DNA from 2 places in the Mycetocola sp. Y444 genome. Region 2 is predicted to be linked to the other one. Evidence: predicted binding sites of a transcription regulator. Region 2 holds the regulator's gene; the other holds the start of a gene.
The links. The regulator LexA, encoded in region 2, represses DNA repair genes until DNA is damaged. The targets are predictions, from matches to a motif close to TCGAACANNTGTTCGA.
Positions count from the first base shown of each region.

Region 1 (15,532 bases), on a different contig from region 2:
CATGCGGCGCCCTCTCAATGACTGTCCTCGCCATAATATGCTCACCACCTGCGCGGGCAGCGTGAGACGATTACTCGTCGGCGCCGACCTCGGCGACGAAACCCTGCACCCGCTCGCGCAGCGTGTTGATCTGTTTCTCGCGCGCCGCCTCCACGTCGAAACCGAGGTAGGCGACGGCCGGCAGCTTGCGCGCGTTGCGGGAGCACCCGAAGTCGGCACACACGAGTGTGCCTATCGTGTTCCCGTTGCGCCCGGCCTTGCCCGAGCGACGTGCTGCATAGAACACGACGTCGTCCTCGAGGGTGATGTCCTGGCACCACGAGCACTGCGCCCGCGCCCGTGGTTTGGCTTCCGCCCGCTGCAGCAGGATGCCGACCGGTCCGTTGTCGCGCTGCACGATCACATAGCCGCGGCGCGGCAGTTTGCGGTCGCGCCAGCCGAGAAAGTCGAGGTTGTCCCAGTCGAGCGACTCGAAATCTTCGGGAAGGGTGAGGTCACTGACCTGGCTGCGTGACGCGTTGATGAATGAGGTGGTGATGTCTTTGTGGGTGAGGGGAAGCATATTTCTGTCCTGGGGTGAGAGAGCCGGAGGCTCGAGAGTGTGCCGGGGTTATGGGCCGGCGCAGGAAGATTGGCGTGTCCCGGCGTGCATTGATGCACAAGCTCAGGGAGAACGCATACTCGCGGAAGAACGAGGAGGGTCAGCGAAGAAGCGTTACCTCGAGCCGGCGCAGTATGCGCCGGTAACCTCCAGTCGCCCCAGGGGCGTTGCGAGAGAAAAATGCATTCGGTAAGTGTAGCGCGCTACGCCGGGTTCGCCCTGAGCCGCCAGAGCGACGTGACCTCGGCGGCACGCGCGGCGTTCAGCGGGTCGGTCCTGTCAGTTGCACGTGAGTGTGTCGGGCGGGTGTCCATCCGGGCAATCACGGCGAGGCCGGCGTCCTCGATGGCATCGAGCAGGTCTCCGCGCGACCGCAGGCCGAGGCGTTCGGCGATGTCCGAGATCACGAGCCAGCCCTCGCCATCCGGGGTCAGGTGCTCGGCAAGACCGGAAAGGAAGCCGGCCAGCATCCGCCCGCCCTCGTCGTAGACGGCGTAGTCCGTTGCAACCTTCGGGGTGGCCGGGATCCACGGTGGGTTACAGACGACGATGTCGGCGCGGCCGTCGGGAAAGAGATCGGTCTTCTCAACGGTGACGGCGGGACCGAAGCCAAGCTGGTCGAGGTTCTCTGTCGCGCAGGCAAGAGCCCGCGGGTCCTGGTCGGTGGCGACGATGTGACGGATGCCGCGGTGCGCGAGCAGCGCCGCGAGTACGCCGGTGCCTGTTCCGATATCGAAAGCTGTCGTCGCGTTCGGCGGGAGGGGTGCGTTCGCGACCAGGTCGAGGTACTCGCCACGCACGGGGGAGAAGACCCCGTAGTGCGGGTGGATCTTCGCGCCGAGCGCTGGAACGTCGACGCCACGGGTGCGCCATTCCTCGGCGCCGATGACGCCGAGCAGTTCGCGGAGGGAGACGACGGATGCCTCGATGGCGGGACCCCAGGCGTGAGCGATGGCCTGGCGGATGTCGGGGGAGCGGCGCAGCGGAATCGTGCCGTCCGCTGACACCGGAACCAGCAGCATCCCGAGCAGTGTCGAACGTCGCAGTGCGTCGACGCGCGAGCGCTGGAACGCGGCGGTGATGTCGTCGTTCCTGGGTGGGGCGGGTGTGCCCAGGCGCTTGCCCATTGCGGCGAGCAACTGTTTGGCGTTGTGGAAGTCGCCGGTCCAGAGGACGGCCGTGCCGGTGGATGCGAGCCGCAGGGCGGTCTCGGCCGTCATCGAGTCGTCTCCGGTCACGACGGATGCCGGTGCAGGCCAGCCACTCTCGGAGCGCCAGAGAGCTGAGTGTTCGATGCCGTCATCGAGCCACGCGAGATGTGGGGGTTCGACGCCGTCACCGGTCATTGGGTCGTTCGTCCGTTCGGGCATCTGTCTCAATTCGCGGCGTCGTGCCTGTCGGAGCTTGAATTTCAGTATGACAGGGGGAGCTGTGGGGAAGCGGACGGGACGAGGAGCCGGGCCTCTCGACGCGGCTGGAAGCGCTCGTCGAAGGCTTCTACTTCGCCGTTTTTGTGCGTCGCCCGGCGGGCGTGTGTGCCCTGGAATTCCGACTCTCCCGGGCTGGATTCCCCGATTGACTTTATCGAATATCTGTTCGACTATTAACCCATGTCCCTCGCTGTTGCTCCTGCTCGACCCCCGGCATTCGCCGCGGGATCGAACGCTGTGGCGAGCCAGGTTGCTGAACTGCAGGCGCGCATCCGGGGGATGCAAACTACCCGGATAGATTCGCACGGACTCCCGACATCGCCCGGTGTCGCCGAACTTCTGCCCGGCGGAGTGCTTCGCGCCGGCACGGCATACTCGGTGCTCGAATCGACGACGCTCGCGCTTGCTCTGCTCGCCGGTCCCAGTGCCGCCGGCGCGTGGTGTGGTGTCGTCGGTGTGCCGTCGCTCGGTGTCGAAGCAGCGGCGGCAGCTGGCATCGATCTTGACCGGCTCGTTCTCGTGCCTGAGCCGGGAGACCAGTGGCTGCAGGTCACGGCGGCCCTCGCAGACGTTGTCACTGTCGTCCTCGCGCGCCCACCGGCATCCGTCTCTGCCGCAGAAGTGTCACGCCTGGGTTCGCGGCTGCGTCAGCGGGGATCGACGCTCGTCGCGCTCGGTGACTGGCCACAGAGCGAGGCGACGCTGCGGGTGACCGACGATCGCTGGACGGGGCTCGGCGACGGCCACGGCTATCTCGCCGCTCGCAGGGTGACCGTCGCTGTGACCGGGCGCACGCTCGCCGGCAAACCGCGTCGCAAGCAGATGTGGCTGCCAGACACCCAGCAGTCGATCCGGTCGGCGGGTCTTGCCGGGGTTCCCTCGGTCCGTCAGCCGCACCACGAAGCGGCGGCATCATGACCGAAGCTCCCATCCGCACCATCCTGCTGTGGTGCCCGGACTGGCCGACAAACGCTGCAGCTGTCGAACATGGGTTCGGCCCGGACGTACCAATCGCCCTCATCGATCGTGGCGTAGTTTTTGCCTGTTCAGCGGCGGCTCGCAGCGAAGGGGTCCGTCGCGGCCTGCGGGTGCGCGAAGCCCAGTCGCGGAGCACGGGGCTGATCGCGCTGCCGTACGATCCCGTGCTCGATCACCGGGCGTTCGAGCCGGTCATCGCCGCCGTCGAACAGATCGTGCCAGGCGTCCAGCTCTCCCGCCCCGGTACCTGCGTCATGCGTGCGCGCGGGCCGAGCCGCTACTACGGCGGCGAACGACAGGCGGCACAGGCACTGCTTGACACCCTCGGCGCCGTCGGAGTGCGTGACGCGCGGGTCGGCATCGCCGACGGGCCCTTCGCCGCGGCGCAGGCAGCGAAGCTCCCGCCATCGAGAGAAACGGATGCCATCCGCATCGTTCCCGCAGGACGCTCGCCCGAGTTCCTTGCCGCGTTCGGTGTCGACATTCTCGAACGGCCCGAGCTTGCCGTCCTGCTGCAGCGGCTGGGCATTCGCACCCTCGGCGACTTCGCCGCACTCGACGCCATGCAGGTGCGTGACCGCTTCGGACCGGACGGCGTTCTTGCCCACCGGCTCGCGTCAGGCTTCGACCCGAGCGACGTCGACGCCAGGGTGCCACCGGCCGATCACTCGAGCGTCGTCGAATTCGAGCCGCCGCTTGACCGGGTCGACCAGGTCGCCTTCGCATTTCGTGCAGCAGCTGAGGAGTTCGTTGCACGACTGCAGGTGTCCTCGCTCGTGGCGACGGCCATCCGTATCGAGGTGCGCACCGAGGGAGGTGACGTGCGTTCGCGTACCTGGTTGCACCCTCGGTGGTTCACCGCCGGTGATGTGCTCGACCGCGTCCGCTGGCAGCTGCAGGGTGCGGGGATGGCCGACAGCGGGCTGAGCAGCGCGATCTCGTCGCTCCGGGTCGAACCGGAGAGTGTCGATCCGGCTGGCAACCACGAAGCCGGCCTGTATGGCGGCGCAACAGATGAACGCATCCACTCGGGGCTGTCCCGTGTGCAGGGCATGGTCGGGCACGCTGGTGTGCTCACCGCTCGGATCATTGGTGGTCGCCAGCCGTCCGATCGCCGGGTCCTCGTTCCGTGGGGTGATCTTCCACCAGGGGGCGAAGCATCGGTTCGGGCGTCACAGGAGCTGCCGTGGCCTGGCAAGCTGCCAGGCCCGCCGCCCGCCACAGTATTTCCGGAACGGCAGCGGGTTGTCGTGCACGCCGCAGATGGGCACGACATCGGTGTCGATGAACGTGGCGAGCTGTCTGCCGTCCCCGCTGGCTTTGCTCCGCACGGACAGGCCGCGGTCGCTGTCAGTGCGTGGGCTGGGCCGTGGCCGGTGGCTGAACGCTGGTGGGATGGTGGCGGTACCCGGCTCAACCGCTTCCAGCTCGTCGACGATACGGGGGCGGCGTGGCTGCTCGTTCTCGACGACTCCGGCTGGTGGGCGGAGGCCCGCTATGACTGAACAGTTCAGGGAGGGCGGTTGTCATGGGCTGGCATAACCCCCCGATCTCCTGGTCGGAGTTCGAACGCTCGCTGAGTGACCTGTCAGGGCCTGACACACCGCCGAATACACCGCCGGTTGGTGCCGACGGCGGTGACAGTCCTGCCTGGTCACGGAAACGGTTGCCATACGTCCCTGTTCCCGTTGAGGCACCGCCCGCTGAGACGATCGTCGGCTACGCCGAGTTGCACACCCACTCCAACTTCAGTTTCCTCGACGGGGCTTCCTCGCCTGAGCACCTGGTCGAGGAAGCCGTTCGACTGGGTCTGCACGGACTCGCCCTCACCGACCATGACGGCCTCTACGGCATCGTGCACCTCGCCGAAGCGGCCGAGGCACACCCCGAGCTCAAGACGATCTTCGGTGCCGAACTCTCGCTCGGCCTGAGCAAGCCGCAGAACGGCGAAGCAGACCCGGAGGGTACCCACCTCGTCGTCCTCGCACGGAAGGAAGAGGGCTACCACCGGCTCGCCGGCGCGATCACCTCGGCGCAGCTCGCCGCGGGCGCCGAGAAGGGCAAGCCGAGCTACGACATCGAGGACCTCGCCTCAGCGGCAGACGGCACGTGGCTTGTGCTGAGCGGATGCCGCAAGGGCGCCGTTCGGCAGGCTCTCGTTGCCGAGGGCGAAGCCGGCGCGCGACGCGAACTCGACGAACTGGTCAGGCTGTTCGGTGCGGGGAACGTCGTCGTTGAGCTCTTCGACCATGGCAACCCGCTCGATACCGCGCACAACGACACCCTCGCCGCGCTCGCTGAGCAACTCGAGCTGCCCGTGGTCGCGACGATGGCCGCGCACTACGCCACCCCCGGTCAGCATCACCTCGCCTCAGCGCTCGCCGCCGTTCGCGCCCGCAGAAGCCTTGACGACCTCGACGGCTGGCTGCCGGCATCCGGTTCACATCATCTGCGGAGCGGTGCCGAGATGGCCCGGCGGTTCGCGAGGTACCCCGGCGCGGTTGCGCGCACCGTTGAGATCGCCGACCAGCTCGCGTTCCGGCTGCGGAGCGTCAAGCCGGGGCTTCCGCTCCAGGAGGTTCCCGACGGTCACACGCCGATGAGTTGGCTACGCGAGCTGACCTGGCAGGGGGCAGCCAGGCGGTACCCGAACGCCGACGCCGCGGTCACCGAACGGATCGCACGTGAGCTCGACGTGATCGAGCAGAAGGACTTTCCCGGTTACTTTCTCATCGTCTACGAGATCGTTCAGTTCGCCCGCGGTCGCGGCATCCTGTGCCAGGGGCGCGGATCTGCCGCGAACTCCGCTGTCTGCTACCTGCTCGACATCACCGCCGTCGACTCGATCAAGTACAGCCTGCCGTTCGAGCGGTTCCTCTCCAGCATGCGCGAGGAAGAACCCGACATCGACGTCGACTTCGATTCCGACCGCCGTGAGGAGGTGATCCAGCACGTCTACGAGAAATACGGCAGGTTCAACGCCGCCCAGGTGGCGAACGTGATCACCTACCGGCCGAAGTTCGCCGTGCGCGACATGGCCAAGGCGCTCGGCCACAGCCCTGGGCAGCAGGATGCCTGGTCGAAACAGGTGGAACGGTGGGGCGCGCTCACGTCGAGCGACGACCACGACATTCCGGCGCCCGTCATCGACCTGGCCTCACAGGTGCTGACCTTCCCCCGCCATCTCGGCATCCACTCGGGGGGAATGGTGCTCACCGACCGGCCCGTCGGAGAGGTCTGCCCGATCGAGCACGCGCGGATGGACGGCAGGACCGTTCTGCAGTGGGACAAAGACGACTGCGCCTGGATGGGGCTGGTCAAGTTCGACCTGCTCGGTCTCGGCATGCTCGCCGCGTTGCAGTACTCCTTCGACCTCGTCGATGAACACTGCGGTGAACGGTGGGACCTCCAGTCGATGCCGAAGGAAGAGCAGGGTGTCTATGACCAGCTCTGCCGTGCAGACAGTGTCGGGGTGTTCCAGGTGGAGAGCCGCGCGCAGATGGGCATGCTGCCGCGGTTGAAGCCGAGGAGCTTCTACGACCTCGTGATCCAGATCGCGATGGTCAGGCCCGGCCCGATTCAGGGTGGGGCTGTGCACCCGTACATCCGGAGGCGAACGGGGGTGGAAGAGGTCACTTACCTTCACCCCGACCTTGAGCCTGTGCTCGAGCGCACCCTCGGAGTTCCGCTCTTCCAGGAGCAGCTGATGCAGATGGCCATGGTCGTCGGCGGGTGCACTGGCGAAGACGCCGACCTGCTTCGGCGGGCCATGGGGTCGAAGCGTGGGCAGGAAAAGATCGGTTCACTCAAGGAGAAGTTGTACGCGGGAATGGCAGAGAACAACATCACGGGCGCTGACGCAGACACGATCTATTCAAAGATCCAGGCTTTCGCGAGCTTCGGTTTCGCCGAGAGCCACTCGATCAGTTTTGCGCTGCTCGTCTACGCGAGCGCGTGGATGCGCCTGCACTACCCGGCGGCGTTTCTCGCCGCGCTGCTCCGCGCGCAGCCGATGGGGTTCTATTCACCCCAGTCCCTCGTTGCGGATGCTCGCCGTCACGGTGTCGAGACCCGACGGCCCGATATCCAGCTTTCCGGTGTCGAGGCGGAGCTCGAACCCCTCGACGGTGTTCGCGGCGTCGTTCGGACCACCGGTCTCGATCCGTGCATCGAGACCGAACAGCCCACTGTGCAGCCGTTCGACAGGGATGCGCCGTTCGACCCGGGGGATCACCGCCGCGACGGCGCATACGCCGTGCGCCTTGGACTCGCCGAGGTCACCTCGATCGGAAAGCGCAAGGCGAAGCAGATCGTCACCGATCGCGAACGAGGCGGGCCATACCGGGACATGCGTGACCTTGCACGGCGGGTGGGGCTCAACTCTGCCCAGCTCGAGGCGCTCTCAGCAGCCGGAGCGTTCGACAGCATGGGGCTCTCCCGACGCGGAGCGCTGTGGGACTCCGCGCAGGCCTCCCAGGAGCGACCCGACCAGCTGAACGGCAGCCACATTGCCGTCCAGCCTCCGCTGTTCGCCATGCTCACCGATGAGGAGCAGGTGGTCAATGACCTCTGGTCGACCGGGGTCACTCCCGATGATCACCCGATCCGGCACGTTCGATCAGCGCTCGTCGAGCGTGGTGTGTTGAGTGCCGCCCAGTTGCAGACGGCGGAATCCGGACGCAGGATCGAGGTCGGCGGTGTCGTCACCCATCGGCAGCGACCGGCGACGGCGAGCGGCATCACCTTCATGAACCTCGAAGACGAGACGGGCCTCGTCAACGTGATCTGCAGTGTCGGCGTCTGGGGGCGTTACCGGCGAACGGCGCGCGAGGCGCCGGCGATGATTGTGCGCGGAATCCTCGAACGCTCACCCGAGGGCATCGTCAACCTGCTTGCCGACCGGATTGAACCGCTTCCGCTCAGCGCGAGCACCCGGTCGCGGGACTTTCAGTGACCCGGAGCCCGTGCCTGTGGTGATCACCGCGGTGGCGAGCCCGGCGAGCATGACAGCACCGCCGAGGATCTCGGTCACCGTGGGCACTTCACCCTGCACCAGCCACGCCGCGACGATACCGATGACGGGCACGAGAAGAGTGAACGGAACAACGGCACTGGTCGGATACGCTGCCATCAGCGAGTTCCAGATGCCGTACCCGACCAGCGATGCGGCGACCGCCGTGTACAGCGTGCTGAGTATGGAGACCAGCGACAGGTGAGTGAGTGCGTACCCGACGGCATCCGGACCATCGAGCAGAACCGCGAGCGCGGCGCTCGGCAGCGGGACGACCAGCGCTGACCAAACGACGAGCGAGAGCCCGGATGCCACCTTCGCGCGACGGCTGAGCACGTTACCGATCGCCCACGACAGAGCGGCGCCCATCGTGATGACGAGTGGCACCCAGGGAGCGACGATGCTGTGCCCGACGACAACGATCCCGAGTCCGAGAGTTCCGACGACCACGCCGATCAGCTGGCGTGGGGTCGGCCGTTCGCCGAGGACACCGGCCGCGATCAGGACGGTGAGGATGACCTGGGTCTGGAGGAGCAGTGAGGCGAGGCCCGCCGGCATGCCGAGGTGAAGGGCCAGGTAGAGCAGCGCGAACTGCCCGAAGCTCAGGAAGGAACCGATGGCGAGGATGTTCCGCCAGCCGATCTGAGGCGGCCGGACGAAGAACACGGCGGGAATGGCGACGAGCACGAAGCGCAGCGCGACGAACAGCAGCGGAGGCATCCCGTCGAGTCCTTCATCGATGACGACGAAGTTGAGTCCCCAGATCAGGGCGACGAGCAGGGCGAGCAGGCTGTGCTTGAGGGTCACGGTCTCCATGGTCCTCGGACTCGTACCCGAGAACAAGCGCGAGCGCGACCAGCGACCGGCAGGAACTTGGCTACACTGGGCACATGGCTTTCGCGTTCTCTATCGTGCTGTTCCTCGTCGGCATCTACCTCTTCGCTCTGGCGTTCACGGTGACGAGCTTCCAGGCCATCATCTTCTTCGCCGGCATCATCGTTGTCTCAATCGCGTTCGCGATCCCGGCCCACGTACTCGCCAAGCGATAAGACTTCCCCCGACCGTCGCCACGGTGTGGCGGGGAGTGGCGCGGGCGACAGCCCAGCGGCTTTGTTGCGTTATCGACAACGTGCGCCGTGGCATCCGCTCGCCTGCAACGCAGGAGATCTCGCCCGCAACCCAGGAAATAGGGCGATTATCAGGATGACATCGCCGATGTCGTCCCGAAAGGCGTGCGATCTCCTGTTAACCGGGCGTCGTCTTTACCGGGAACCGTCGTGCTGCGATGCGTTCGGCCGAGGGCACCTGAGCGACGCCAGCGACGGGTCGCGGCAATGCCACGAGCATTTCGCGAGGGTGGGCCCCGCCGGGCTCGAACCGGCGACCCGCGGATTAAAAGTCCGATGCTCTACCAACTGAGCTAGAGGCCCCAACAACCCCTCTAATCTACCGGTTCCCGCTGAGTGATTTGACCACTTGGGCATACTTTCCGCGGAGTAACGTTGAACTTTGCGATGAGAGAGGCGGATGCAGATGGCTGAAGATTTCCACAAGCCAACCAAGTTTCCCGGGCGGGTTTTCGAATCGTTCGTGGGTGGCATCGATCCTGCCGAGTCGAGCCGGATCGCGCACGAAACCGCGGTGGCGCTGTTGTCCCGGGTGCGGGACGATCCCGATCCGGGCGTCATCGACCGGCTCGTCGCGTACACGGAGGAAAACGGAATCGACGCCATAGCCGAGCTGTGGTCGCACGCAACGCCCCGCAGCCTGCCTGGCGCGCTCTGGCGCATCTACCTGCTGCAGCTCATGATCCGCGAGGACCCGCACTCGGCCAGTTTCCTCTTCACGCGGGGGACCGAAGTGATGCAGACCATCGACCCGGTCGTCGCCGGGGCATCCATCCCAACGGGTCCTACCGAGATCGTCACCCTCGCCGATCAGATTCTTCGCGGCTTATTCGAGGGCGACTTCGCCGTTGCGCTCGAGCGCGCTGCGGCATTCTGCCGGGTGTCGGCTGCCGGATGTGCGAGCGTCGCCGATGATGCCGACGCAGCCGAACCGATCAGGTCGCTTGACCTCACGACGCGCGCTCTCCGGCTCTCGACACTCGCCCAGGACCTGACAAGCTGCGCCCGCCTGTGGCGCCAGGAATCTCTCGACTGACCGGGTGAAAAGAACTCCCGATCGCGGTTGAAAACGCGCTCGACTCATTACTCTGGACGAATGACGTCAACTCCAGCCGCGCGGTGGCGGCGAATGATGCTCTTTCCGGCATGGGTTCGCCGGGGAGATGCCAGGGCGGGGCGACACATCAACTCCCGCAGTGCGCCGCGGGCTGTCGACTCGGCCCTCCGTCATCTGTCCCGATCCGCCGATCGGAGCGTCCTCTGGTTCGCCATCGGGGGAGGGCTCCTGGTTATGGGTCAACGTCGGGCGGCGCTCAGGGGGCTTGCGTCGCTGGCCGTCGCGAGTGCGGTGGCCAACCTCATCGGCAAGAAGCTGTTCGGCGGAGACCGCCCGCTGACAAAGGACATCCCGATCGGCCGTCGCCTTCACCGTTCGCCCGAATCTCCGTCGTTCCCCTCGGGTCACGCAGCCAGCGCGGGCGCGTTCGCCACGGGAATCGCCCTCGAACAGCCGGCGTTCGGCCTCGCCGTCGCACCGGTCGCCGGTGCCGTCGCGTATTCGCGGGTGCACACCGGTGCGCACTGGCTCTCCGACGTGCTCGGCGGTCTGGCGATCGGTGTGGCCGTCGCAGCGGCGGGCAAAGTGCTCGTCCCCGCGCGGGTTCCCACGGCAGTGCGCGAAGGCGGCATCGACATTGCGCTTCCCGCCGCACCGTCGGGTGACGGCGTTTTCATCGTGGCGAATCCGTCGTCGGGCAAAGACGTCGTGGGCAGGACCGATCCCCTCACGCGCATCGGCGAACGGATGCCGCACGCGCGCGTACACATCCTGGCCGACGACGAAACGCCGGATGCGGTGATCACCAAGGCGCTGGCATCCGCGGATCCGCCACGCATCCTCGGGGTCTGCGGAGGCGACGGGACTGTCTCGGCGACCGCTGACAGTGCCAGGAAGGCCGGACTTCCGCTCGTGGTGATCCCCGGCGGTACGTTCAACCACTTTGCCCGCGCGGTGGGAAACGACTCGGTCGACGACGCTCTCGACGCGCTCGCATCCGGGGCGGGCGCCCGCGTCGACGTGGCCGACCTACGGCTCGACGATGACGCACCGATCACCGTGCTCAACGTGGCATCGATCGGGATTTATCCCGAGTTCGTGCTGGAGCGGGAAGGACTCGAGCACCGACTCGGCAAGTGGCTCTCGGCCGTTGTCGCCGCTGTCAAGGTCATTCGCCGGGAGGAACCCGTCACTCTGGAGATCAACGGCGAGCGACGCGACGTCTGGTCGGTGTTCGCCGGCGTCAATCGCAACGAGCCCGCTGTCCCCGCTCCGCTGTCCCGTAAACGCCTGGACGATGGGGTGCTCGACGTTCGAATCCTGCCCGCCGGGTCTCGCGTGCAGGCCGTGGCATCGCTGGCATTCGGTCGCAGGTCGAGCGCGGTTCTTCGGGCGGTCGGCGTGATTCGGTCTGGCGGGGTGGAGTCGTTCACCACGGAATCGCTCTCGGTGACCGTGTGGCCCAAACGCGGCCAGGCCGCGGGCTTTGCACACGACGGCGAAGCGGAGGAAGTGGATCCGGATGCCGCGACTCGTGAGTTCCGGTCGACGGTCAGGCTGGTTGAGGGGGCACTCGACGTGTACTGCCCGCCGGCAGCCTGACCAACCGAGCCATCCCGACCGACCGGGCCAACCGGCATCCGGCACAGGCAGGCGCCGGTGTGCTGCCGGGCACAGGAAAGACCCGCTGCCTCGGGTGAGCAGCGGGTCTTTCGTCTGTGGGTGCGGTCAGAAGACCGCGGATTCGCCTACTCGGCCGGCGGCATCAGGACCGTGTCGATGAGGTACACGGTCGCGTTGGCGGTCTGAACTCCACCGCAAATCACCGATGCGTCATTGACCATGAGCTCGTCGCCCTCGCCGGTGACCTCAACCATTCCGCCCTGCACGGTCTCCCACTCGCCCGCGATCTCGTCGGGAGCGACCTGGCCGGGAACGACGTGGTAGGTCAGGATGGAGGTGAGCATCGCCGAGTCGGTCTTGAGTGTCTCGATGGTTGCCGGGTCGATCATCGCAAAGGCGTCATCGACCGGAGCGAACACCGTGAACTCGTCGCCGTTGAGCGTGTCGACGAGGTTCACATCGGGGTTGAGCTGGCCGGAAACAGCCGCGGTCAGCGTGGTGAGGAGCGGGTTGTTGCCGGCTGCGACGGCGACGGGGTCCTGGCTCATGCCGACGACCGAACCTGCGCCCTCGGGAACCATTTCCGCGTAGTCGGCACAGCCGGCGCCGACGAGGTTCGCCGCTGGATCCATTTCCTCCATCGGCTCGGCCGACTCGCTCGACTCTGATCCGCCAGAGTCGGTGGCCGGCTCCTGCTCCATGCTCGAGGAACAGGCGGTCAGTCCGAAGGCCGTGATGGCCAACAGTGACAGTGCTGCGAGTGTGTTGCGCTTGGTTTTCATGAGTTGGTTCTCCTTCAGTTGTGGCCGAGTGTCCCGACCCCCATGCCACGTGCTGTGCGGCTGTGAAGGTTCATTCGGAGCCGGATGCCCAAAGGGTTTGGAAGATTCCCAAAAAAGTTCCGGGCCGCACTGATTCGGCCCGATCAGCGCCGGTGTCACCGGCCACTCCAATCGGATTCGACCCCCGCTCCGAAGAGCCTTCAACCACTTACGGAGGCACCATGTTCACGCTCGCCCTCATCGGCCTGCTCGGCGGATTGATCACGGGTATTTCGCCCTGCATCCTTCCCGTCCTGCCGGTCATCTTCCTGTCTGGCGGCGTCCAGGGCGCCAGACCGACCGACGAGAAAGGAAAGGTGCTCGCGCGGGCACAGTCCCTCCGTCCCTACCTGGTCATCGCGGGACTCGTTGTCAGTTTCAGCCTCTTCACACTGCTCGGATCGCTCCTGCTCGCGCTCCTCAACCTCCCGCAGGACTTCCTTCGCTGGGCGGGCATCGTCGTCCTCGTGCTCATCGGCGTCGGCCTCATCGTGCCGAAGTTCCAGCACATTCTCGAGAAGCCGTTCTCGAAGATCCCGCAGAAGAACGTGGGAACGGACCGGTCGGGGTTCGGCCTCGGCATCGCCCTTGGTGCCGTTTACGTGCCGTGCGCCGGCCCCGTGCTCGCCGCCATCACCGTCGCAGGGTCAACCGGACAAATCGGTGCGGACACCGTCGTCCTGACCCTCTCGTTCGCGATCGGTGCAGCGATCCCGCTCCTCGTCTTCGCGCTCGCTGGCCGTCGGGTCGGCGAGCGGGTCAAAACCTTCCGCAAGCACCAGTCGGCCATCCGTCTCACCGGCGGCATCGTCATGATCGCCCTGGCGATCGGGCTCGTGTTCAACGTTCCGCAGCTGCTGCAACGTCTCGTTCCCGACTACACGAGCGCCATCCAGAATCAGATCAACGAGTCGGATGAGGTCCAGGAGGCCCTCAACCTCGGCGGCATTGTGACCGACGAGAACCGCGACCTGGATAAGTGCTCGAACGGCGGCGCTGAACTCGAGAGCTGCGGCACAGCCCCCGAGCTCACCGGAATCTCCGAGTGGTTCAACACCAAAGACAACGCGGCCGTTTCACTCGAGCAGTTGAGGGGCAAGGTGGTCCTCGTCGACTTCTGGGCATACTCCTGCATCAACTGCCAGCGTTCCCTGCCCCACGTCACGTCCTGGTACGACGCGTACCGCGAGGCCGGGCTCGAGGTCATCGGCGTCCACGCGCCCGAGTACGCCTTCGAAAAAGAGGTCAACAACGTTCAGGCTGGGGCGAAGAACTTCGGCATCGACTACCCGGTCGCCATCGACAACAACCTGTCGACGTGGACGAACTACCGCAACCGCTATTGGCCAGCCTCCTATCTCATCGATGCGGACGGCACAGTGCGCCACATCAAACTGGGCGAGGGCGGCTATGAAACGACGGAAAAGCACATCAGGGAGCTCCTGACGAGTGCCAACGCGGATGTCACACTGCCGGCGGCAACGGACGTCGCCGATGACACCCCGGACAGCGGTGCGACGACGCCGGAGACGTACCTGGGGTCGACCAAGAAAGTGAACTTCGCCGGTGAGGAGAAGTACACGAAGGGGCAGCGGGAGTATCGGTTCCCGGACGAGCTCCCGAAGGACGCCTTCGCGTTATCCGGTGCGTGGGATGTCGGAACACAGAGTGTCACCCCCATCGGCGCTGACGCCTCGGTGCGGCTGAACTACACGGCGAGTGAGGTGCGGATGGTTCTCGCGGGTGAAGGCAGTGTGACGCTCGACGTGAACGGGAAGACGAAAGTCATCGAGGTCACCGGAACGCCGACCTCATATCTCCTGGTCGAGACCAGCGACGTAGAGACCGGCACCCTCGATGTCAAGGTGGGCGCCGGGATCGAAGCCTTTTCGTTTACCTTTGGGTAGACTGGTGCATGGCCGGGCCGCAGTAACCCCGGGCTCCAATATTCGCCGCTCTGAGCGGCCTCACGCCGAGAGGCGTTCTGCGGCCCGGTCGCTGTCATGTGACAGCCCGTGTGAGAAGCTTGGAAACGTGCCAGAAGAAGCGGAAGTGGTATCGACGGAGATCTCCGGCGATGATCGGTCGACGCTTCTGCTCACCCGCGTCGCCGGCGGGAGCCAGGACGCGTTCTCCCAGCTTTACGATCTGTACGCGCCTCGCGTATTCGGCCTCGTCCAGCGGATCCTGGTTGATCGCGCCCAGGCCGAGGAAGTCACCCAGGAGATCTTTCTCGAGATCTGGCAAACCGCTACCCGTTTCGCTCCGAATAAGGGTGGAGCACGCGGTTGGATCCTGACCATGGCGCACCGCAGGGCTGTCGACCGTGTGCGTGCGTCGCAGGCTGGTCGGGACCGGGATGTCCGAATCGGCATCCGGGATCAGAAGGTTGACTACGACAGCGTCTCAGAGGATGTTGAACTGAAACTCGAATCCGAGCGGGTCGATCGTGCATTGCAGACGCTGAGCGACATTCAGCGCCAGGCGATCAGCCTGGCGTACCACGGAGGCCTGTCGCAGGCCGAAGTGGCTGAGCGGCTCGGCGTTCCGCTGGGAACGGTCAAAACGCGGATACGGGATGGGATGATCAGACTGCGAGAGGAATTGGGGGTGGCACTGTGAACGACGACACGAGTAACAACGACGACCTCACCGTCGACGAGCCGTCCGACGACTCCTCGCTCGCAGCGCTCTACGCCCTTGGTGCGCTCGACGTCGACGACACCGCACGGTTCGAGGAGCACCTTGCCTCTTCGGCCGAGACGCAGGCCGATGTCGTCGGTTTCGAAGCGACAGTTGACCTCCTCGCGACGGGAGTCGAACCCCCCGCCTCGCTCAAGGCAAGCATCATGGCGAGTATCGCGACTTTGCCGCAGCTGCCGGC
Region 1 is NZ_JCAIUB010000001.1:206,510-222,041, forward strand. It holds gene map (type I methionyl aminopeptidase) at 1-3, opposite strand, end outside; gene AC1C2M_RS00975 (FBP domain-containing protein) at 71-562, opposite strand; gene AC1C2M_RS00980 (methyltransferase) at 805-1,971, opposite strand; gene imuA' (DnaE2-dependent mutagenesis accessory factor ImuA') at 2,212-2,949, shown strand; gene AC1C2M_RS00990 (DNA polymerase Y family protein) at 2,946-4,514, shown strand; gene AC1C2M_RS00995 (error-prone DNA polymerase) at 4,538-7,963, shown strand; gene AC1C2M_RS01000 (EamA family transporter) at 7,877-8,827, opposite strand; gene AC1C2M_RS01005 (hypothetical protein) at 8,911-9,069, shown strand; tRNA gene AC1C2M_RS01010 (tRNA-Lys) at 9,378-9,450, opposite strand; gene AC1C2M_RS01015 (DNA-directed RNA polymerase subunit beta) at 9,554-10,183, shown strand; gene AC1C2M_RS01020 (bifunctional phosphatase PAP2/diacylglycerol kinase family protein) at 10,244-11,806, shown strand; gene AC1C2M_RS01025 (fasciclin domain-containing protein) at 11,953-12,609, opposite strand; gene AC1C2M_RS01030 (cytochrome c biogenesis protein DipZ) at 12,831-14,555, shown strand; gene sigK (ECF RNA polymerase sigma factor SigK) at 14,683-15,270, shown strand; gene AC1C2M_RS01040 (anti-sigma factor) at 15,267-15,532, shown strand, end outside.
Region 1: the regulator LexA is predicted to act here: its motif matches at 2,186-2,201, upstream of imuA' (DnaE2-dependent mutagenesis accessory factor ImuA').

Region 2 (15,532 bases):
CGGTCAAGCGCGGGTGGGAATTTTCCTCTTTCGTACCGGAACTTTAGTCCCGGAGCCGTCTTAGAGTCTAGCAGAGGTTGGCATTGAGCACTAACGAATCCCCATACGACAACGTCGAGGACGCTGCGTCCGACGCAACCCGCGACATCGCAGACGTCGGCGCCGTCGAAGTCATCACGACGACAGCCGTCCACCTCATGAGCGCGGCGGCGGTCAAATGTGGCCTCGCCGACGACCCTGAGTCGCAGCAGGACCTCGACGAGGCACGCAAGCTGATCAACGCCCTCGCTGGCCTGATCACCGCGGGAGCCCCCGAGATCAGCGACATGCACGCGCGCAGCCTTCGTGATGGGCTTCGCTCGCTGCAGCTGGCGTTCCGTGAGGCATCCGTCATTCCCGACCCCGTGGGCAAGGGCCCCGGCGAGAAGTGGACCGGCCCGGTCAACTAGGTCATCCCGCTCCCCCCACAGGCGCGGGCGAAGGCGCTACGCGTCGCGCCCGCGCCGCTCATCTGTCACAGATGCATGGCAAACGCGCCGGAACCATGCATCAGGGACGGTTGAACGCGCACCAACGCGCGAGTGTGCACCAGCGCGCGCGTTCCGCGCCGTTCATCTGTCACAGATGAACGGCAAACGCAGCGGAACCATGCATTAGCGACAGTTGAACGCGCACCAACGCTCGAGTGTGCACGAGCGCGCGCGTTCCGCCCGGATCAGCGGGACGCTTCGAGCCGCACCGCGAGTGAGTCGACCATCGTCGCGATCACGTCGCTCGCCGCCCACCGCTGGGCGAGCCTGGAGAGCACGGCGTCGAGCTCACTGCGCGTGAGGCCGTCGATCAGTTCGAGGTGGGCGATGAGTTCAGGGCCGGCCAGCCGCGCCCGTGCGTCACCCGACTCCAGCCTGACGTCGAGCACCGCCAGTTCGGAGCGCGCGCTCGTAAGAAATGCGTCGAGCACATCCGGGTTCGCGTACGCGGGCTGCCACGGCAGCGACTGCGCGATGGCCCACAGCGCCGGCCGCCGAATGGCGAACTCGGTGTCGCTCGTCGGGTCGAGCACGACGAGGTCTGTGTTCTCACTCGCCGCTGCGAGGGCAACGCGGATGCCGTCTGCCGGCACCGGTCGCGCGATCGTGTTCCAGGACTGCATGGCGGCCACCGACGAGAAGACCGGCAGCACGTTACGGCCGTCGGGACCGGCGACGGTCACGATGGACAGCTCCTGGGTCTTGTCGACTTTCTGGCCATGCGCGTTCACTCCGACGTCGCCGGCGTGGGTCACCAGTGGGATGAGCAGCCGCGACGAGCGGAACGCGTCGACGACGGCATCCTCCCCCGCTCGCCCATCCGCGAATCGCGCGAGCGCGTCGATCAGCTGAGGTGGCGCAGACCCATCGTCGCCGGCAAAAGCGTTCTCGCCGAACTGGCGGCCCTCCCAGGGCTGCCCGGCCGAGTCTGCGGGATTAGTCGGATGCGACATCCAGCGCCTCAGCCAGGGTGAATGCACCCGCGTAGAGCGCCTTGCCGACGATCGCACCCTCGAGACCGAGCGGCACGAGTTCGCGCAGGGCAACGAGGTCGTCGAGGCTCGACACTCCACCGGACGCGATGACCGGTCGGTTGGTCCGCTCCATCACCTGGCGAAGCAGGTCGACGTTGGGCCCCTGGAGGGTGCCATCCTTCGTCACGTCGGTGACGACATAGCGGGCGCAGCCGGCCCGCTCGAGCCGGTCGATGACCGTCCACAGGTCGCCGCCCTCACGGGTCCAGCCCCGTGCCGCGAGTGTGGTTCCGCGGACATCGAGGCCGACCGCGACGGCTTCGCCGTACTGGCCTATGACGTTCGCAGCCCACTCCGGGTTCTCCAGCGCCGCCGTACCGAGGTTGATTCGCTTGGCTCCGGTCGCGAGAGCTGCCTTGAGTGACGCGTCGTCGCGGATGCCACCGGAGAGTTCGACGTTCACACCGCGGACCTGCTTGATCACCTTGCGGATCACGCCCGCGTTGTTCCCACGGCCGAATGCGGCATCGAGGTCCACCAGGTGGATCCACTCGGCGCCCTGGCGCGCCCAGTCAGCGGCGGCGTCGACCGGATCGCCGTAGCTGGTCTCCGTGCCCGCCTCCCCCTGGGTCAGACGGACGGCTTTGCCGCCGGCGACGTCGACGGCCGGAAGCAGCACAAGCTTCGGGGTCGTGTTGAACTCACTCATGAATTGTCCTTGGTTGTGTGGTGCGGCACGAGCGTGCCATTCGAAAGAATGCGGAGGGTCAGTCCGATGTGAGAGAGCCGACCCAGTTGGCCAGCAAGCGGATGCCGGCATCGCCGGACTTCTCCGGGTGGAACTGCGTCGCGCTCAGCGGTCCGTTTTCGACGGCGGCGAGGAACCGGGTTCCGTGTTCGGCCCACGTCAGTGCCGGCTCGTGGAACGGCGGCATCACCTCGAGCTTCCAGTCCTGCGCGGCGTACGAGTGCACGAAATAGAAGCGTTCGTCGCGGATGCCGCGGAAGAGGACGGAGTCTTCGGGCGCGTCGACCGTGTTCCAGCCGATGTGCGGGAGAACGGGCGCGTCGAGTTCCGTCACGACGCCCGGCCACTCTCCGAGGCCCTCTGTGTCGACGCCGCGTTCAACACCGCGCTCGAACAGAATCTGCATCCCGACACAGATGCCCATGACCTTGCGACCACCGGCCAGCCGGCGATCGATCACTTCACCCCCGCGCGAGGTGGAGAGCTGTTCCATGACCGCGCTGAACGCTCCAACACCGGGCACGAGAAGACCGTCGGCCTCGAGTGCCTTGCGTCGGTCACCGGTCAGCTCGACGTCGGCGCCCGCCGCTTCAAGTGCCTTGACCGCGGAGTGGACGTTGCCGCTCCCGTAGTCGAGAACAACAACGCTTGGCCGTGACGATCCCGTCACAGTGCGCCCTTCGTCGATGGGATGCCGGTCACGAGAGGATCGAGAGCCTTCGCCTGCCGGAACGCCCGCGCGAATGCCTTGAACTCGGCCTCGGCGATGTGGTGCGGGTCGCGCCCGCCGAGCACGGTGACGTGAACGGTGAGTGCGGCGTTGAACGCAATGGCTTCGAACACGTGCCTCACCATCGACCCGGTGAAGTGACCACCGATGAGGTGGAACTCGAACCCCGCGGGCTCGCCGGAGTGCACGAGGTACGGCCGACCGGAAATGTCGACGACGGCCTGGACGAGTGCCTCGTCGAGGGGAACGAGAGCGTCGCCAAAGCGCGAAATGCCCTCCTTGGTGCCGAGCGCCTGCTTGATGGCCTGCCCGAGTGCGATGCCAATGTCTTCCACCGTGTGGTGCACATCGATCTCGATGTCGCCGGTGGCCCTGACCGTAAGGTCGACCAGTGCGTGCTTGGCGAACGCCGTCAGGAGGTGATCGTAAAAGGGCACGGTGGTGTGAATATCGCTGACACCGGTCCCATCGAGGTTGATCGTGAGGTCAATGCTCGATTCGCTCGTCTCGCGCTGGATCCGGGCGGTGCGCTGCGGCTGGCTCATGACTTCGAGCTTACCGCCGCAATGGCTTCGAGGAACGCGGTCGTCTCCGCCTCGGTACCCGCCGAAACCCGCATCTGATTGGCGAGGCCGATATCCCGGATGAGCACTCCGCGCTCGAGCAGTGACTCGAACAGTGCTGCCGGATCGTCAACGCCTCCGAACAGCACGAAGTTGCTGTGGCTCCGGTACGGGCGGTAGCCGAGGTCGGCGAGGCCAGCGCTGATGCGGTCGCGCTGGTTCTTGATGTCATCGACCATGGCGAGCATTTCGCCGCTGTGTGCAAGGGCAGCAATCGCCGCGGCTTGCGTGAGTGCGGAGAGGTGGTACGGAAGACGCACCAGGCGAAGCGCGTCCGTGACCGCCGGCGCCGCAGCGAGGTAGCCCACCCGTGCGCCGGCAAATGCGAAGGCTTTGCTCATGGTTCGTGACACGAGCAACCGGTCGCGCCCGTCGAGAAGGGACAGCGCGCTGGGAGTCCCCTCTGGGGCGAACTCGAAGTACGCCTCGTCCACGACCACGATGCCATCGGTCGCGTCATAGACGGCCTCGATGGTGTCGAGCCCAAGCGGGGTCCCGGTGGGGTTGTTCGGAGAACAGAGAATCACGACGTCGGGGCGTTCGCGGCGAACGGCGGCGCTGGCGGTCTCGGGCGAGATCTCGTAGTCGGCGTCACGCTCGGCGGCAATCCACCGGGTTCCGGTGCCTGCGGCCAGCAGCGGGTACATGGAATAGGTCGGGCTGAACCCGAGCACCGAGCGGCCAGGTCCGCCGAAAGCCTGGAGAACCTGCTGCAGAACCTCGTTCGAGCCGTTCGCGGCCCAGATGTGATCGGCAGTGAGACCGTGCCCGAGGTAACCGGCGAGGCTGATCCGTAGTTCGGTGAACTCGCGGTCGGGGTATCGGTTCACGCCGAGCACAGCGCGGGCGAGGGCGGTCACGATGTCGTGGGCCACGTCTTCGGGAATCGGATGCGTGTTCTCGTTGACGTTCAGGGCGACGGGCACGACCTTCTGGGGTGCGCCGTACGGGGACTTGCCACGAAGATCATCGCGGATGGGCAGGGCATCGAGGGAACTCACCCCGGAAGTTTACCCGCCGCGCCTTGCGCTTCGGTGTGCGTTACGGAGCCGTGTATCGCTCGGGAATGGCGATGTTCTGCCCGGGAACGACCGTGGACGTTTCGAGCTGGTTGAGGGCCATCACGTCGGCGATCACATCACGAGGGTCGGCCTCGGGAGCCAGCGTGCCCGCGAGGGACCACAGGGAGTCACCGTGTTCGACAGTGACGTACTCGAACGAGGCCGAGCTCGGGGACGACGACGCCGCTGCGGCGCCGGCGTTGAGTCCGAGCCAGGCCGCGAGAGCGATGAACGGAGCAGCGGCGAGCGAGGTCAGGACAACGCGACCGCGCCGGGTGAGTCGGATGCGCCCGGTGGGGCGTGCGATCATCGCTGACGCGTCGCCTCCGGCGGCCTGTGTACGCGGGTTCGATGGGCGCGGCGCCTCGGGGCGCCGGGCGGCTGGACGCGAGAGAGAGTGAATGGGGGTGATGACTGCGGTGCTCATGGTGCGCCTCCGGTTCGTGCTGTGAACTGTTGTGTGGCGATTCGAAGAATTCGTATCCGGCCCTCGGCCGGGAGGGCCGAATACGAACCTGTATTCCGAATCTATATTCGATTGTTCGAAGATTCAAGTCCTTCTTCGGACTTTTTTGCAGAATTTGCCCGACACACTCGAACAAATCTTTGCTGGGGCCCCTCGGGACGGATAGAGTTTCGATTGATGGTTGAGACTCAACCAGTGACCACTGACATTGGCCGGGGCTGCCCGCCAGACGGGAGTGACATGACGCTCGACGACGCGAATATCACGGCTGAGAACGAGCCGGATGCCGCTGTTTCATCTGCCGCTCCAAAGGCACGGAAGGCCAAGCGCGTGCCGGCAGAGAAGCCGACCACGCGCCGCCGCAAGAGCCTGAGCGAGAAGCAGCTGGCGATCCTCGACGTGATCCAGCGCTCCGTGCAGAGCCGCGGCTACCCGCCGAGCATGCGCGAAATCGGCGACGCGGTCGGACTCGCGTCACTCTCAAGCGTGACGCACCAGCTCAACCAGCTCGAGCTGAGCGGTTACCTGCGCAGGGACCCCAATCGGCCCCGTGCACTCGAGATCCTGATCGACCTGCCCTCCCCCTCGAACGTTGCCGACTTCGAAAGCTCAACACCGGTCGGCGACGCCGCGATGGTGCCCCTGGTCGGACGCATCGCTGCCGGGGTGCCGATTACCGCTGACCAGCAGGTCGAAGAGGTCTTCCCCCTGCCGCGTCAGCTCGTGGGCAAGGGCGAGCTGTTCATGCTCAAGGTCTCGGGTGAGTCGATGATCGACGCAGCGATCTGCGACGGCGACTGGGTTGTCGTCCGTCAGCAGCCGACCGCCGAGAACGGCGACATCGTCGCTGCCATGCTCGATGGCGAAGCCACGGTCAAGGTGTTTCGCCAGCGCGATGGCCACACCTGGCTGCTCCCCCGCAATACGAACTTCGAACCGATCCTCGGCGACGAAGCCGACGTGCTCGGCAAGATCGTTGCGGTCCTCCGCGCGGTGTAGCCACTCACGGTGGGGCGCCTGACGCCCGCTTAACGGTCGGATGCCCCGGGTACAGACCCGGGGCATCCGTTCGTTAACAGACCAGACGTGTGACGTCGCCGCTTCGCGTTTACTCGGCGATCGCGAACTCGGACACCTGTGCGGCGAGTTCCTCCGACGCGAGTGCGCGCACCTCGGTGCCGTCTTCCTCGTAGTCCAGCTTCTCGACCTTTCCGCGGCGGTGGAGCATCGAAATGATGTCTCCCCGGTCGTACGGGACGAGCAGGTGAAGCGGGACTGTCGGACTCGGCAGCAGCTCCGCGATACGGGCCAGGATCTCGTCGATCCCCTCACCGGTGCGCGCCGAAGCGAAGATCGCCTTGGGTTCCAGTCCGCGGAGCACGAGCCGGTCGTCCTCGCTGACGAGATCGCTCTTGTTGAAGACCACGATCTCTGGAATATCGCGGGCGCCGACATCACCGATCACGTCGCGGACAGTGCTGATCTGGGATGCAGGGTCCGGATGCGATGCGTCGACCACGTGCACGATGACATCCGACTCCGCCACCTCTTCCAGGGTGGAGCGGAACGCCTCGACGAGCTGGTGCGGGAGGTTTCGGACGAATCCGACGGTGTCGGAGAGCGTGTAGAGCCGGCCGTCCTCGGTCTGGGTCTTCCGAACCGTCGCGTCGAGCGTTGCAAAGAGTGCGTTCTCGACCAGCACGCCGGCCTTCGTGATCCGGTTGAGCAGACTCGACTTGCCGGCGTTGGTGTACCCGGCAATAGCGACGCTTGGTACCTCGAAGCGGTTACGGTTGGCCCGCTTGGCCTCGCGGGCCGGCCCGAAGCCCTTGATCTGCTTGCGCAGCTTCGCCATCCGGGTGTGGATGCGGCGTCGGTCGAGTTCGATCTTGGTTTCACCAGGACCACGTGAACCCATTCCGGCGCCGGCACCACCCACCTGGCCACCGGCCTGGCGGGACATCGAGTCACCCCAACCGCGGAGTCGCGGCAGGAGGTACTCAAGCTGGGCGAGCTCGACCTGGGCCTTGCCCTCGCGGCTCTTGGCGTGCTGGCTGAAGATGTCGAGGATGACGGCGGTACGGTCGATGACCTTGACCTTCACGACGTCCTCGAGCGCACGCCGCTGGCTTGGCGCGAGTTCGGTGTCGGCGATCACGGTGTCCGCGCCGAGCGCGGCGACGATGCCGCGCAATTCCTCGGCCTTTCCCTTGCCGAGGTAGGTGCTCGGGTCGGGATTCGGGCGGCGCTGCAGCATGCCGTCGAGGACGACAGCGCCGGCGGTTTCAGCGAGGGCAGCGAGCTCGCGGATCGAGTTCTCTGCATCCTCCTGCGCGCCCTGCGGGTACACGCCGATGAGAACGACGTTCTCGATGCGCAGCTGTCGGTACTCGACCTCGGTGACGTCCTCGAGCTCTGTCGACAGGTTGGCCACGCGGCGGAGCGCCTGACGGTCTTCCCGATCCTGCTGCTCGCCGTCGAATCCATCGTGCCCGGACTCACCGGTCGTGGACCTGTCCTGCAGGGCGTCGGCCTGACTCGAACCGAAGAGCGAATAGCCGCCCGCGCGGGACTCAGCGTTGCGCAACACCCGCGATACTGCATCGTCGTCGATGGGTGTTTCGGTGTTCTCTGGGGTTGATTCGGTGGACTTGCTCATCAGTTAAGCCTAGTTGCTTTGCGGTAACGTTCCCCTATGGCCAGCGATCATTATTTTACGGGCGTACCCGGAACCGAACTCAAGCTCCGCACGGTTTCCGTTCGGCTCTCAGGCCAGGACTACGAACTCACCACCTCGAACGGGATTTTCAGCCCTGACCGGATCGACCCGGGGACGCAGGTGCTCTTAGCGAACGCCCCGACTCCGCCCCAAACCGGCAACCTTCTCGACCTGGGCTGCGGCTGGGGACCGATCTCCCTGACACTCGCCCTCGAGGCGCCAGGCGCTCATGTCTGGGCGGTCGATGTCAACGAGCGCGCGCTCGACCTGCTGCGGATGAACGCGGAGAAGCTCGGGCTCACCAATATCACTGCAGTGCAGCCCGATCAGGTTCCCGACGACGTCCGGTTCCAGACCATCTGGTCGAACCCGCCCATCCGGGTCGGCAAGACCGAGCTTCACGCCATGCTTGAGCGCTGGCTACCGCGTCTGGAACCGGGTTCAGACGCCTGGCTCGTCGTGCAGCGCAACCTCGGCTCAGACAGCCTGCACCGCTGGCTGCAGGAGAGCATGGGCGACGATTTCGAGTTCACCAAAGAGACGATCAGCAAGGGGTACCGCGTGCTGCGGGCACTGCGCGCTGAAGCGAACTGACGGATGAACTGACGGACGGACGCTAGCCGAGCTCGAGAGTGCCCGTGTAGACGAGGTCGGCCGGGCCAGACAGTCCGACGTGCTCGCCGTCCTGCGTCGCGAACATCCGCACACCGAGCGTTCCTCCTGGAACGTCGACGCGCCACGCGTTCGGTGCCGCCGACCCGGCCCAGTGCCGCGTCGCGAGAGCCGCGGCTGCGACGCCGGTGCCGCACGACAGAGTCTCACCGCTCCCCCGCTCGTGAACCCTCATCGAGATGCGGGCAACGCCGTCCTTGATGAGCGGGTCATAGGGCACAACGAATTCCACGTTGGCCCCATCGATGGGTTCCGGTTCGATCAGCGGAATGTAGTGAAGGTCAGCCGACTCAAGCTCTGCCTCGTCTGCGAGAGCGACGACGACGTGCGGGTTTCCGACGTTGATGCCGAGCCCCGGCCGCGCCACCTTGAGCTCCTTGGCCCGCACGAGCGGCTCGCCACCCTCGAGCTTCCAGCGCCCGAGGTCGACCTGGAAACCGTTCGTGGCGCGCTGGACGTCACGGACGCCGGCGCGGGTTCCGATTGCGAGGGTGTCACCCGACTCCAGCTCAACAAGACCCTGCTCGATAAGGTACCGTGCGTAGACACGGATGCCGTTGCCGCACATTTCCGCGATGGATCCGTCGGCATTGTGGTAGTCCATGAACCACTCTGCGCCGTCGTCTTCGGCCAGGGCTGCCGCGCCCTCGTCGATGTTGCGCGACCTGACCGCGCGGATGACGCCGTCGGCGCCGACACCGAAGTGCCGGTCGCACACCGCGACAATCTGCGCGGTGGTCAGTGGGTGGTCGCCCTCAGGGTCCGTGTAGAGCACGAAATCGTTGCCAGTGCCGTGGCCCTTGGTGAACTGCAGAGTGAATCCCATGCGCCCAAGTCTAGGGTCAGCGCGGAACCTGGGGCGTCGCGCCGGTGACGGATGCCATGGCCTTCTCGACCAGGTCAGGCGCGTCGTAATCCAGCCAGACGATGTCTGCATAGCGCTTGAACCAGCTCATCTGCCGCCTGGCGTACCGCCGGGTCAGCTGCTGCGTTTCTTCAATGGCTTCCGTCTCGGTGGCCGCGCCCGCGAGTTGCTTCAGCGCCTGCGCGTATCCGATCGCCCGCGACGCGGTAACACCGCCCTCGAGCCCCGCCGCCCGCAGCGCCGCCACCTCGTCCAGCAGCCCGGCAGCCCACATCCCGTGCACCCGCTGGTCGAGGCGTGCGGTCAGTTCCGGCCTCGGCGCCGACAGCCCGATGATGCGCGACTCGCGCCAGTACACCGGCTCGTCCGGCAGCATCCCCGCCACGGGAGAACCGGTGATCTCGGCCACCTCAAGGGCGCGCACGATTCGCCGCGTGTTGTGCGGCCCGATCCGCGACGCAACGCCCGCGTCGAGCGCGGCCAGTCGCTGGTACAGGATGCCGGGACCAAGCGTGGCTGCTTCCTGCTCGAGTCGAGCCCGAATCGCGGGGTCAGAGCCGGGGAACTGGAAGTCGTAGAGGACGCTCGAGACATACAGGCCGGACCCACCGACGAGGATCGCGGATTTCCCCCGCGAGAGGATGTCGGTGACCGCAGCCCTGGCGAGAGGCTGGTACCTGGCGACAGTAGCTTCTTCGTCGACATCGAGGATGTCGAGCATGTGGTGCGGGATGCCCCTGCGCTCGTTTTCAGGCAGCTTGGCCGTGCCGATGTCCATCCCGCGGTACAGCTGCATGGCATCCGCGTTGACGATCTCAGCGCCACTGCCCGTGCGCGCGAGGGCCTCTGCGATATTGAGCGAGAGCTCGCTCTTTCCGGTACCGGTCGGACCAACTACCGCGATGAGCTGCGGGTCGCTGTGCGGGTTCAGCGTTCGCCGTCCAGTGCGTCGTAAATCGGTGTCATTCCGCCCTGGACCTGAGCTGGCGCGTCGTGGGCACGAACCGGTGCGTCGTGGACGGGCGTGGGCGGACCGACGCGCAGGGTTGGCAGTCCCAGTGAAACGCGGCCAGGGCTGCTCGGTGAGGCGCCGGGCGCGGGAACGCCGCACGACTCTGCCTGCGCGCGGTCCCATGCGTCGCCGGCGGAGGTCCTTCGCACCACGAGTTCGCTTCCGGCGGGAGCATCAGCGATGAGGTAAAAGGGCGCGGCCTGGGTCACTGTGGCGGTGACGATGTCTCCCGGGCGCGGGATCGCCGAGCCTTCGGGCACCTCGAAGTGCACGAGGCGGGAGTCCTCGGCCCTGCCGGACAACCGGTGGCTGGCGGAATCCTTGCGACCTTCGCCGACCGCGACGAGGATCTCGATCTCGCGGCCGACGACCTTCTGGTTCTCCTCGAGGCAGATGCGGTCCTGAAGGGCGGTCAACCGCTCAAAGCGCTCCTGGACGACCTCCTTCGGAACCTGGTCCGGCATTGTCGCGGCCGGGGTCCCCTCACGGATCGAGTACTGGAAGGTGAATGCCGTAGCGAACCTCGCCGCCTCCACCACACGGAGGGTCTCGAGGAAGTCCTCCTCGGTTTCGCCGGGGAAGCCAACGATGATGTCTGTCGAAATCGCCGCGTGCGGCATTCGGGCCCGGACCCTGTCGAGGATGCCGAGGAACTTTTCGCTGCGATACGACCGGCGCATCGCCTTGAGGATCCGGTCGGAACCGGACTGCAGCGGCATGTGCAGCTGAGGCATGACGCTCGGCGTCTCGGCCATCGCGTCGATGACGTCGTCGGTGAACGCCGCGGGGTGGGGGCTCGTGAAACGAATCCTCTCGAGCCCGTCAATGGCCCCGGCGGCGCGCAGCAGCTTGCTGAACGCCTGGCGGTCGCCGAACTCGACGCCGTAGGAGTTCACGTTCTGGCCGAGCAGCGTCACCTCGATAGCACCGTCATCGACGAGCGCCTGGATCTCCGCGAGGATCTCACCCGGCCGCCGGTCTTTCTCTTTTCCGCGCAGGGACGGGACGATGCAGAAGGTGCAGGTGTTGTTGCATCCGACGGAGATGGACACCCAGCCGCTGTAGCTGGATTCCCGCTTGGTCGGCAGCGTGGATGGGAAGGTCTCGAGCGCTTCGAGGATCTCGATCTGCGCCTCTTCGTTGTGGCGGGCGCGCTCGAGGAGGTTCGGCAGTGCGCCCATGTTGTGCGTCCCGAAGACAACGTCGACCCACGGCGCCTTCTCGAGGATGACGTTCTTGTCTTTCTGCGCGAGACAGCCGCCAACGGCGATCTGCATGCCCTCATGGCGGCGCTTGACGCTCGCGAGGTAACCGAGGTTGCCATAGAGCTTGTTGTCGGCGTTCTCGCGAACGGCGCAGGTGTTGATGACCACAACATCCGCCTCGGCCCCGCTCTCGGCGGGAACGTAGCCGGCGGCGTCGAGCGAGCCGCTCAACCGCTCGGAGTCGTGCACGTTCATCTGGCAGCCGTAGGTGCGCACTTCATACGTGCGAGCACGCCCGGTCGCGTCGATTGCCGCTGTCGACGGCGTGATGACTGTGGGCGTTTCAAGCAGGCTACTCATGGTTGTCCCAGTCTACGTTCGCACGCGGCTGCGTGGTGGCGGCGCGTTGGCTGCCTGATGCCCACGGTGCCAGCGGCGAGCAGGTTGTTGCCAGCAGGAGCGCCAGTCGGCGCACGCCCGAGCTGGACGGGCGCCAACCGACGGCGAACGAACTACCGGAACCGTACCGTCGAGCTCGGTGACGACGAGCGGCCGGTCAGCACTGGCGCGATAGCCTCTCGCACAATGTTGCCGGGGTAACCGCGTCGCGCGAGGAAACCGGTCAGCCTGCGTTCCAGCGTCTGCTTGTCGAGTCCTGACATCTGCGAGGCGCGCTTGCGGGCGAGTTCGGTCGCGACGCCGAGCTCATCATCCTGCTCGATGTCATCGAGCACCTCGGTGATGATGTCGCGGTCGATCGAGCGACCGGACATGGCGCGAGCGACGACGGCCTTGCTCTGTCCTTTGCGTTCGGACAGCGAGTGCTTGAGCTGCTCGGCGAGGGCGCGGTCATCGACATAGCCCAGGTCACGAAGCCGGTCGAGGATCGTGTTCGCCTGTGCGGCGGTCAGCCCCTCCTGAACGGCAAACGCGAGGACCTCAGCCTCACTGAGCGACCTCCGGGCGAGCTTCCGTACGAGAAGCGACTCGACGGCTTCGGGGTCGGCAACCTGCTCGACGGGTTCGTCCTCGTCGTGCTCGGCGCCACTGTCCATGGCAGCACCGCCCCTGACAGCACCGTCGCGACCGACCGCCCGAAGGTGCCCGGCCGCTGAACCGCCGGACCGCTTGCGCGGTGAGGAGCGCGTTCCGGGAGCGCGTTCGGACTCCGAACCCGCCCCGGACGTCGTTCGTTCCGCAGCCGGCTCGGGATCAGACCCGAACCAGGAATCGGCGTCGGACCTGGTACCCGTGCGTGCAGGCTCGGGCGTGTGCCCGGCACCGCGCAGGTAGGTCACCGGCGCGATCTTCTCGCCGGGCTTGTCGGCGGGGTTCCCGCCTGCCGGGTCGGCCGGGGTGTCCGGCCGACCCGGGTCGCGAAACGAAACCATAACGGAGGCCTAGGCGCCGCGCTTGGCAGCGAGCTGGTCGGCCGTGGTCTTGACCTTGGCACCTGTGGCAGCGGCTGGTGCCTCCGCCTCGACCTTGGCAACACCGACTCCGAGCTTGGCCTTGATCTTCGACTCGATCTCGTTGGCGATGTCGGGGTTCGTCAGCAGGAAGTTACGCGAGTTTTCCTTACCCTGACCCAGCTGCTCACCGTCGTAGGTGTACCAGGAACCCGACTTTTTGACGATCAGGTGCTCGACACCGAAGTCGATCAGGCTGCCCTCTCGGGAGATCCCTGTGCCGTAGAGAATGTCGAACTCGGCCTGCTTGAACGGCGGCGCCATCTTGTTCTTGACGACCTTCACACGCGTACGGTTTCCGACGGCATCCGTTCCGTCTTTGAGGGTCTCAATCCGGCGGATGTCGAGTCGAACCGACGCGTAGAACTTGAGCGCCTTACCGCCGGCGGTGGTCTCGGGGCTTCCGAAGAAGACACCGATCTTCTCGCGCAGCTGGTTGATGAAGATCATTGTGGTGTTGGTCTGGCTGAGTCCACCGGTGAGCTTGCGGAGCGCCTGTGACATCAGTCGGGCCTGGAGACCCACGTGGGAGTCACCCATCTCGCCCTCGATCTCGGCGCGCGGCACCAGTGCCGCAACGGAGTCGATCACGATCAGGTCGATGGAGCCCGAGCGCACGAGCATGTCGGCGATCTCGAGCGCCTGCTCACCGGTGTCTGGCTGGGAGACGAGCAAGGCGTCGATGTCGACACCGAGCTTCTTGGCGTACTCGGGGTCGAGTGCGTGCTCCGCGTCGATGAATGCCGCGATGCCGCCCGCCTTTTGCGCATTCGCAATCGCGTGGAGCGTGAGTGTGGTCTTACCCGATGACTCAGGACCGTAGATCTCAACGATGCGGCCACGCGGAAGGCCGCCAACGCCGAGCGCGACGTCAAGCGCGATTGAGCCGGTGGGGATGACTGCTACTGGAGCCCGCTCATCGCTGCCGAGGCGCATGACTGAACCCTTGCCGAATTGACGGTCGATCTGGGCGAGTGCCGTTTCAAGGGACTTCTCGCGGTCTGCTACTGATGGCATGTCTGCCTCTTCCTGTGCGATAGCGGTGCGCCTATAGGCTGTCGGGCCGGAACTCGGCTTCAACAAGGCTGGGAGCGTTTTCGTGAACAGTGTCGACTGTATGAGGCACCTCTGACATTGAGTCAGAGGGAGGAAAACAGTGGACGTACTGCCCCAGAGGGGCCCTTGTGTAGGAGCCTATCGCAGACCGAACGAGTGTTCGAGAAATATTCTTCGGCGTGTCGAAGGAAGATCCGGGTGCTACTGGACAGGCGGCCGAACCCCGACGCCGTGCCAGCGGTCGCGGGGAACGTCTGATTCCTTGCAGAGCGCCATCCAGACGTTACGCGGAGACTCCCCCGCTGCCAGCGCTTCATCCGCCGTGCGCCCACCGAGTTCGCGCAGCACCAGGTCGCTGGTGAGGACACGCCCGTATGCGCCACCGAACTCGGTGGTGACGGCCAGTCTGAACTCGCTGAGTTTCACTTGTCTCGGCTCACTGTAGATAGAGGGCTCGCGGTCGCGAGCGGACGAGGAATGCCCCGGCTCGCTGTCGCGGGCCGGGGCATCCGGAAATTATGTGTGCCAGCGTCAGCGGGCAACCAGGTCCGCGTCGAGTTCTGCAACGAACTCGTCGGGAACCGTGTCTGGAATGGGCGCGATCCCCTCGATGACGGCGAGCCGGTCACCGACTTCGCGCATGATGACTGAGATCGGGGTGTCCAGTGCGTCTGCGACCGAGGCGAGGATCTCGCTCGATGCTTCCTTCTGGCCGCGCTCAACCTCACTGAGATAACCGAGTGCAACACTTGCCTTGCTTGCAACCTGGCGAAGAGTCCGCCCCTTTTGCAGCCGGAAGTCGCGCAACACGTCACCGATTTCCTGACGTACGAGAATCATGGGACCCCTCCTTCTCTGCCGATCAGCCTGACCACTGGTAAGCCCGTGGTTGGATAACATTACTACACCCATCCGTCTGAAAAACCTTACTGTCGCTCACTGATTTTTTCTTGTGAATACCTAGTGTGTAACTGGGTTGTAACACCACGTATTCCCGCGGAAACCCGGGCGACGACGCGCGAGTTTCTCAAAGGTCGGCGACAGGTGACGTTGTACTCTTCTCTGAATCCGCGATCAGTGCGATCGCGGCAGCAACCGTCGCACTTCGGATCGTGGTCCTGTCGCCGTCGAGCTGCAGTTCGAGCGCCCGCGCACCGTCGCTCGTCGACAGCCCCACGTATACCGTTCCGGGTGCCTTTCCGCTTTGGGGGTCAGGACCGGCCACACCCGTGGTGGAAATTCCGATGTCGGCGACGCGTCCGTCGACCGCGAGCGCGGTGCGCACACCGGATGCCATCTGGCGGGCAACCTCCGGATCCACCGGCCCGAACTGGGCGAGCAGTTCGCCATCCACTCCGAGGACGGTGCGCTTCAGCTCAGTGGCGTATGCGACAACACCGCC
Region 2 is NZ_JCAIUB010000002.1:954,878-970,409, reverse strand. It holds gene AC1C2M_RS11215 (DUF1844 domain-containing protein) at 84-449, shown strand; gene AC1C2M_RS11210 (SseB family protein) at 716-1,483, opposite strand; gene priA (bifunctional 1-(5-phosphoribosyl)-5-((5-phosphoribosylamino)methylideneamino)imidazole-4-carboxamide isomerase/phosphoribosylanthranilate isomerase PriA) at 1,467-2,213, opposite strand; gene hisH (imidazole glycerol phosphate synthase subunit HisH) at 2,272-2,922, opposite strand; gene hisB (imidazoleglycerol-phosphate dehydratase HisB) at 2,919-3,527, opposite strand; gene AC1C2M_RS11190 (histidinol-phosphate transaminase) at 3,524-4,606, opposite strand; gene AC1C2M_RS11185 (LysM peptidoglycan-binding domain-containing protein) at 4,647-5,093, opposite strand; gene lexA (transcriptional repressor LexA) at 5,328-6,131, shown strand; gene hflX (GTPase HflX) at 6,241-7,791, opposite strand; gene AC1C2M_RS11170 (class I SAM-dependent methyltransferase) at 7,828-8,445, shown strand; gene dapF (diaminopimelate epimerase) at 8,468-9,349, opposite strand; gene miaA (tRNA (adenosine(37)-N6)-dimethylallyltransferase MiaA) at 9,366-10,319, opposite strand; gene miaB (tRNA (N6-isopentenyl adenosine(37)-C2)-methylthiotransferase MiaB) at 10,316-11,965, opposite strand; gene AC1C2M_RS11150 (regulatory protein RecX) at 12,118-12,996, opposite strand; gene recA (recombinase RecA) at 13,006-14,091, opposite strand; gene AC1C2M_RS11140 (DUF3046 domain-containing protein) at 14,332-14,556, opposite strand; gene AC1C2M_RS11135 (helix-turn-helix domain-containing protein) at 14,662-14,970, opposite strand; gene AC1C2M_RS11130 (CinA family protein) at 15,158-15,532, opposite strand, start outside.